2 regions of the Amycolatopsis cynarae genome follow, and region 1 is predicted to be linked to the other one. Evidence: riboswitches for the same ligand, from Rfam matches in the RefSeq annotation. Region 1 holds a riboswitch; the other holds the start of a gene.
What was found. Region 1 has a riboswitch for S-adenosylmethionine ahead of thrC (threonine synthase). Riboswitches for the same ligand answer to the same signal wherever they lie in the genome.
Positions count from the first base shown of each region.

Region 1 (3,268 bases):
GGCGGCAATCGGGGCGATTCCGGCACGCGTCCCGGCCTGCGGCGAGCGAGGCGCCGACGGGGCCTGCCCGCGCTGCTGGTAGCCTTGTCGCTCGTTGCCGTGTGGCATTCCGCCAGGGAGGAAACCCGGGTTTCCGGGGCCACGAGAACACGGCGGCGAATCCCGGAAGCAGATCGAAGGAGTGCCCGCGTGGCCAACATCAAGTCCCAGATCAAGCGCATCACGACCAACGAGAAGGCGCGCCAGCGCAACCAGTCGATCAAGTCTTCGGTGAAGACCGCGATCCGCAAGTTCCGCGAAGCCGCCGAGGCCGGGGACAAGGACAAGGCGATCGAGCTGCAGCAGGCCGCCGCGAAGAAGCTCGACAAGGCCGCCAGCAAGGGTGTCATCCACCCGAACCAGGCCGCGAACAAGAAGTCGGCCATGGCCAAGCGCGCCAACCAGCTCTGAGTTCACGCATCCCGGAGGGCCCGCCGCTGCCACGCAGCGGCGGGCCCTCCGTCGTTGCGCAGCCCGCCCGGGGAAATGTCGGTGCCGGTCAGTGCCGTCAGTGCCGGTCGCGTGCGTCGGCGAGATCGAGAATCGCCCGTTCGAGGGCGTAGGACGGATCGGCCGCCTGGCCCTTGACCTCGGCGTTCACCCTGGCCACGATGCCCATCGCGGCGGCGAGCCCGGCCGGGGACCATCCGCGCGACTGCCCCTGTGCCTTGCGCACCTTCCAGGGCGGCATGCCCAGTTCGCCCGCCAGCTGGTTCGGATTGCCGCGGCCCGCGGCGGACACCCGCGCGATCGTGCGGACGGCGTCCGCGAGCGCATCCGCGACCAGCACGTGCGGCACGCCGATCTGCTCGGCCCAGCGCATCGACTCCAGCGCGGCGGCCCGGTCACCGCCCACGGCCTTCTCGGCGACCGCGAAACCGGTCACGTCGGCCCGTCCCCGGTGGTAGCGGCGGACCGCCTCCTCGTCCACCTTGCCCCCGGTGTCGGCGACCAGTTGGGCCGACGCCGACGCCAGTTCCCGCAGATCCGAACCGACCGCATCGAGGAGCACGGCCACCGCGCCCGGCTCGATCCGGCCCCCGGCCTGGCGGACTTCGTTGCGCACGAACATTTCCCGCTCGGCGGACTTGGTGATCTTCGGGCATTCGGTGACCTGTGCGCCCGCCTTGCGCAGTGCGGCGGGCAGCGCCTTGGCCGCCTTGCTCCGCCCGCCACCGGTGTGGACGACGACGAGCACCACACCCTCGGCGGGCATCTTGAGGTAGGACAGCACGGCGTCGGCGAGTTCCTGTCCTATGTCCTGCGCGGCCTCGAGCACGATCACCCGGCCCTCGGCGAACAGTGAGGGGCTGACCAGTTCGGCCAGTCCGGGCACGGTGAGCTCGGCCGCCTTGGCCTTCGTGAGTTCCGCCGCGGGATCCGTCTTCCTGGCCGTTTCGAGCGCGGCACGCACGGCACGCTCGACGAGGAGTTCCTCTTCGCCGAGGACGAGATGAAGGGACGGGACCGCGGGCGAGCTCACGCCACGATCCTGCCACGGTGACGAACCCCGCAGGGGCATGGCGCCGCGAGAACGCCCTGTCGTATGGTGTTAGGCGCGTGCCGCCTGGAAGGGCCGCCGCACACAACCGAATACCGCTCATCCAGAGGGGCAGAGGGAACGGCCCGATGAAGCCCCGGCAACCGGCGTCAGCCTGTCATCTCGATTCCGCGAGGTAGCTGACGACCACGGTGCCAATTCCGGCCCGCCCCGGCGGGACAGATGAGGAAAGGACCTCGCGATGACTGCCACCCTCAGGACTGCTTCGACCGGCCGCGCCCTGGACCTGGGCCCCGCCGTGGAACTGGTTTCCAAAGAGGAGGGCCACCGCCAGCCGCTCGCCCCGGAGTTCGTTTCCGCCGAGGACTTTTCGCCGCTGGAGGTCGCCTACGACTTCGGCCGGGTCCGCCGGGAGGACATCGAAGCCGGGCCGAAGAACATCTGGCGGTACAAGAAGCTGCTGCCGGTGCCCTCGAACGTCGAGGAAATCCCGAACACCGAACCGGGCTGTACCAGGCTGGTGCGTGCCGACCGGCTCGCCAAGGCCCTCGGCCTGAAGCGGCTGTGGGTCAAGGACGACACCGGCAACCCCACCCACTCGTTCAAGGACCGCGTGGTCGCCGTCGCGCTGGCCGCCGCGCGGGAGTTCGGTTTCGACACCCTCGCCTGCCCTTCGACCGGCAACCTGGCCAATGCCGTGGCGGCCGCGGCGGCCCGGGCCGGCTGGCGCTCGGTGGTGCTGATCCCGTCCTCGCTGGAGCGCGCGAAGGTGCTCACCACCGCGGTGTACGACGGCGACCTCATTGCCGTCGACGGCAACTATGACGACGTGAACCGCCTCGCCACCCAGCTCGCCGCCGAGCACGACACGTGGGCGTTCGTGAACGTCAACGTCCGCCCGTACTACTCGGAGGGCTCCAAGACCCTGGCCTTCGAGGTCGCCGAGCAACTCGGCTGGCGCCTGCCGGAGCAGATCGTGGTCCCGATCGCGTCCGGCTCCCAGCTGACCAAGGTGGACAAGGGCTTCCGCGAACTGGGCAGCCTCGGCCTGGTGGAAGAGAGCCCGTACAAGGTCTTCGGCGCGCAGGCCACCGGCTGCTCGCCGGTCTCGGCCGCGTTCCGCAACGGCTACGACGTGGTGCAGCCGGTCAAGCCGGACACCATCGCCCGCTCCCTGGCCATCGGCAACCCGGCGGACGGGCCCTACGTGCTCGACACGGTCCACCGCACCGGCGGCGCGATCGAGGACGTCAGCGACGAGGAAATCGTCGAGGGCATCCGCCTGCTCGCGCGAACCGAGGGCATCTTCACCGAAACCGCCGGCGGGGTCACCGTGGCGACCGCCAAGAAGCTCATCGAGACCGGCAAGCTCGACCCCGAGGCGGAGACGGTGCTGCTGATCACCGGCGACGGCCTGAAGACACTGGACGCCGTCGAGGGCCGGATCGGTCCTAAGGCGACAGTGCCGCCGAACGCCGACGCCGTCCGCCGGGCGCTCGAAAGCTGACCGCACGGGCCCGCACGCTCATTTTCCCCTGCGCACCAACGCGAGTTCTCCCTTCTGGCTGAGCACCGCCGCGTCGCCGTCGGTGTCGGTGCGGGCGACAAGCGCACCACCCGCGGCCAGTGTGTCCATTGTGGACCTACTGGGGTGGCCGTAGGGGTTGCCTGCGCCGGCACTGACCAGTGCCACCCGCGGGGACACCGCGGCGAAGAACTGGGGCAGCG
Region 1 is NZ_CP113836.1:5,054,253-5,057,520, forward strand. Features, by position in the region: gene rpsT (30S ribosomal protein S20) at 190-450, shown strand; gene holA (DNA polymerase III subunit delta) at 548-1,522, opposite strand; SAM riboswitch class I at 1,637-1,769, shown strand; gene thrC (threonine synthase) at 1,782-3,047, shown strand; gene ORV05_RS24170 (ComEC/Rec2 family competence protein) at 3,066-3,268, opposite strand, start outside.

Region 2 (3,268 bases), 470 kb from region 1:
ACTGCACTGGCTGCTGGGCCTGGACTGGCGCATGGCTCTGCTGTGGGGTGCCGTGCTCGCCTCCACCGACTCGGCCGCCGTGTTCTCGGTGCTGCGCACGCTCGGCATCCGGCGGCGGCTGGTGGGCGCGCTGGAGATCGAGTCCGGCCTCAACGACGCCCCGGCCTACATCGCCGTGGTCGTGCTCGCCGAGGGTTCGCGGCTGGACTGGACGCTGCCCCTGCTGGTGGTCTACGAACTACTGGCCGGTCTCGCGGTGGGGGCGGCACTGGGCTGGCTGGGGGCGTGGGCCCTGCGGCGCGCCGCATTGCCCGCCACCGGTCTCTATCCACTCGCGACGGTCGCGATGTGCGTGGTCGCCTACGCCTGCGGCCAGTTCGCCCACGCGTCGGGACTGCTCGCCACCTACGTCGCCGCGCTGATCCTGGGCAACGCCCGCCTGCCGCACCGTTCCGACACGGTGTCCTTCGCCGAGGGCATGGGCTGGCTCGCGCAGATCGGGCTGTTCGTGCTGCTCGGCCTGTTTGCCACCCCGGAACGCCTGCTGTACGCGGTGGTGCCGGGCCTGGTGGCGGGCGCGGTGGTGCTGCTGCTCGCCCGGCCGCTGTCGGTGCTGGTGTCGCAACTGCCGTTCCGCGTTCCCTGGCGGGAGCAGGTGTTCCTGTCCTGGGCGGGACTGCGCGGGGCGGTGCCCATCGTGCTCGCCATGATCCCGCTCGCCCTCGGCCTGCCGGACGCGGAGCGGCTGGTGGACGCGGTGTTCGTGCTGGTCGTCGTGCTCACCCTGGTGCAGGGCACGACGCTGAGCAGGCTGGCGGGGGTGCTCGGCCTGTCCGCCGAGACCGAGCCGAAGGAGATCGAGGTGGACTCCGCGGCGTTGGACGAGCTCCAGGCGGCGCTGCTGCAGGTCCGCATCCAGCGGGGATCCCGGCTGCACGGCGTCTACCTCACCGAGCTGCGCCTGCCCGCGGGGGCGTCGCTGAGCCTGATCGTGCGCGACGGGAAGAGCTTCACCCCGCAGCGGACCACCCGGCTGCAGGAGGGCGACCAGTTGCTGGTGGTGGCCACCGAATCGGCGCTCGAAACCGCCGAGCGGCGGCTGCGCGCGGTGGACCGGGCGGGCCCGCTGGCGCGCTGGCGCGGCGAATCGGGCCGCTGACCGCCGTCCCACCATCCGGTCGCCGGTCGCCTCGTCCCGGCCCATTCGGCTAGGCTGCCCACAGGTCATGAGTGCCAGCGCGAAGCCCCGGCTCGCTGGCCGGCAACCCTCCTACCGCGGTGGGGTGCCCCGGGTGAGGACCTGGTCCGCCGCGCGGTGCGGCGGGCAAGCGCGGACCCCCCGGGGTCCCTGGGTCGTCCAGGAGACGTCGTGACGCTCACCGTCGGCAGCACCATCGACAGCACCGAAATCCGTGTCCGGCAGGACATCCCGGCCGTGCTGGGCACCCGCGTCCCGCTGGTGACCGGGGGAGAGACCGGCTACGCCAATCTCGACCACGCGGCCAGCGCGCCGTGCCTGGCCGCGGTCCGCGACGCCGTGGACGCCTTCCTGCCGTGGTACGCCAGTGCCCACCGCGGCGCCGGTTTCGCCTCGCAAGTGTCCACAAGGGTCTATGAGCGGGCACGGGAGGTGCTGCGGAAGTTCGCCGGCGCGCGCGACCGGGACACCGTGATCTTCACCCGCAACACCACCGACGCCCTGAACCTGTTGGCGCGCGCCCTGCCCCGGCACACCTCGGTGGTGCTGTTCGACACCGAGCACCATGCGGCGCTGCTGCCGTGGCGCGGCCCGAACGTGGTCCGCATCCCGGCGCCACGCACCCGGCTCGCGGCCGTCGCCGCGGTGGAGCGGGCGCTGGCGGGCTGCCCGGCCGGGCCGCGGCTGGTGGTGCTGACCGGCGCGTCGAACGTGACCGGGGAAACCCTGCCGGTGGCCGAGATCGCCGCGGTCGCCCGGCGGCACGGCGCCCGCACCGCACTGGACGCGGCGCAGCTCGCCCCGCACCGCCCGATCTCGCTGACCGGCCTCGACGTCGACTACGTCGTGCTGTCGGGCCACAAGCTGTACGCGCCGTTCGGGGCGGGCGCCCTGATCGGCCGCGCCGACTGGCTGCGCGCCGCCACGCCGTATCTGGCCGGTGGCGGCGCCACCAAGGCCGTCACCCGGCACGAGACCGGGGTCGGCGTCACCTGGCACACCGGCCCGGAACGGCACGAGGCCGGTTCACCCAACATCGTCGGCGTCCATGCCCTCGCGGTCGCCTGCGAGCAGCTCGGGGCGCACTGGGACGCGTTGGAGGCGCACGAGCACGCGCTGCTGGAGCGCCTGCGGGCCGGGCTGGCCGCCGTGCCGGGGCTGGCCGAACTGCGGTTGTTCGACGACGAGAGTGACCGGACCGGTACCGTGAGCTTCACCCTCGACGGCTTCGAACCGGGCTGGCTGTCGGCGGTGCTGTCGGCCGAATACGGCATCGGTGTGCGGGACGGCGCGTTCTGCGCGCACATCGCCACCCGCAGGCTGGCCGGGCAGGGCGCGCAGGCGGTGCGGGTGAGCCTGGGCCTGGGCACCACCGAAGAGCACATCGACCGGCTGGTGCTGGCGCTGCGGCAGATCGTCGCGCGGGGTGCCCGCTGGACCTACGGCCGCCCCGCCGGGCGCTGGGCGCCCGTGCCGGACCCGCGCCCGCTGCCCCCGTTCCTGGCCGGGTGAGCAGGGCGGACGGCCCGGCGTGGACAATGGTCCGGGTGAGCACCGAAAACCGATCGCAGCCCGAGACCAGCTCCGGGGAGGAACCGGCCCCGCAGGCGCCGAAGCGGCGGGTGGGTCTGCTCGCCGCCGTCGCCCTTGCGGCGGTCGCGCTCGACATCCTCACCAAGGTCCTCGTCGTGTCCAATTTGGAGGGACGGGAGCCGGTGAAGCTCCTCGGCGGCCTGGTCTACCTCCAGCTCGTCCGTAACCCCGGTGCGGCCTTCTCCATGGCCACCGGGATGACCTGGGTGCTGGCGCTGGTGGCGATCGCCGTGGTGGGCACCCTCATCTGGTTCGCCGGTCGCCTGCGCTCGGCGGGCTGGGCGGTCGGGCTCGGCCTGGTGCTCGCCGGCGCACTGGGCAACCTGATCGACCGCCTCTTCCGCGCGCCGGGCCCGCTGCGCGGGCACGTGGTCGACTTCATCTCCGTGTTCGCCCCCAACGCCGAGGCCTTCCCGGTGTTCAACGTGGCGGATTCGTGCATCTGCGTGGGCGGCGCCCTGATCGTGCTGCTGTCGG
Region 2 is NZ_CP113836.1:4,580,263-4,583,530, reverse strand. Features, by position in the region: gene ORV05_RS21870 (potassium/proton antiporter) at 1-1,159, shown strand, start outside; SAM riboswitch class IV at 1,223-1,337, shown strand; gene ORV05_RS21865 (aminotransferase class V-fold PLP-dependent enzyme) at 1,370-2,710, shown strand; gene lspA (signal peptidase II) at 2,737-3,268, shown strand, end outside.
Region 2: another riboswitch for S-adenosylmethionine. It lies ahead of ORV05_RS21865 (aminotransferase class V-fold PLP-dependent enzyme); the one in region 1 lies ahead of thrC (threonine synthase).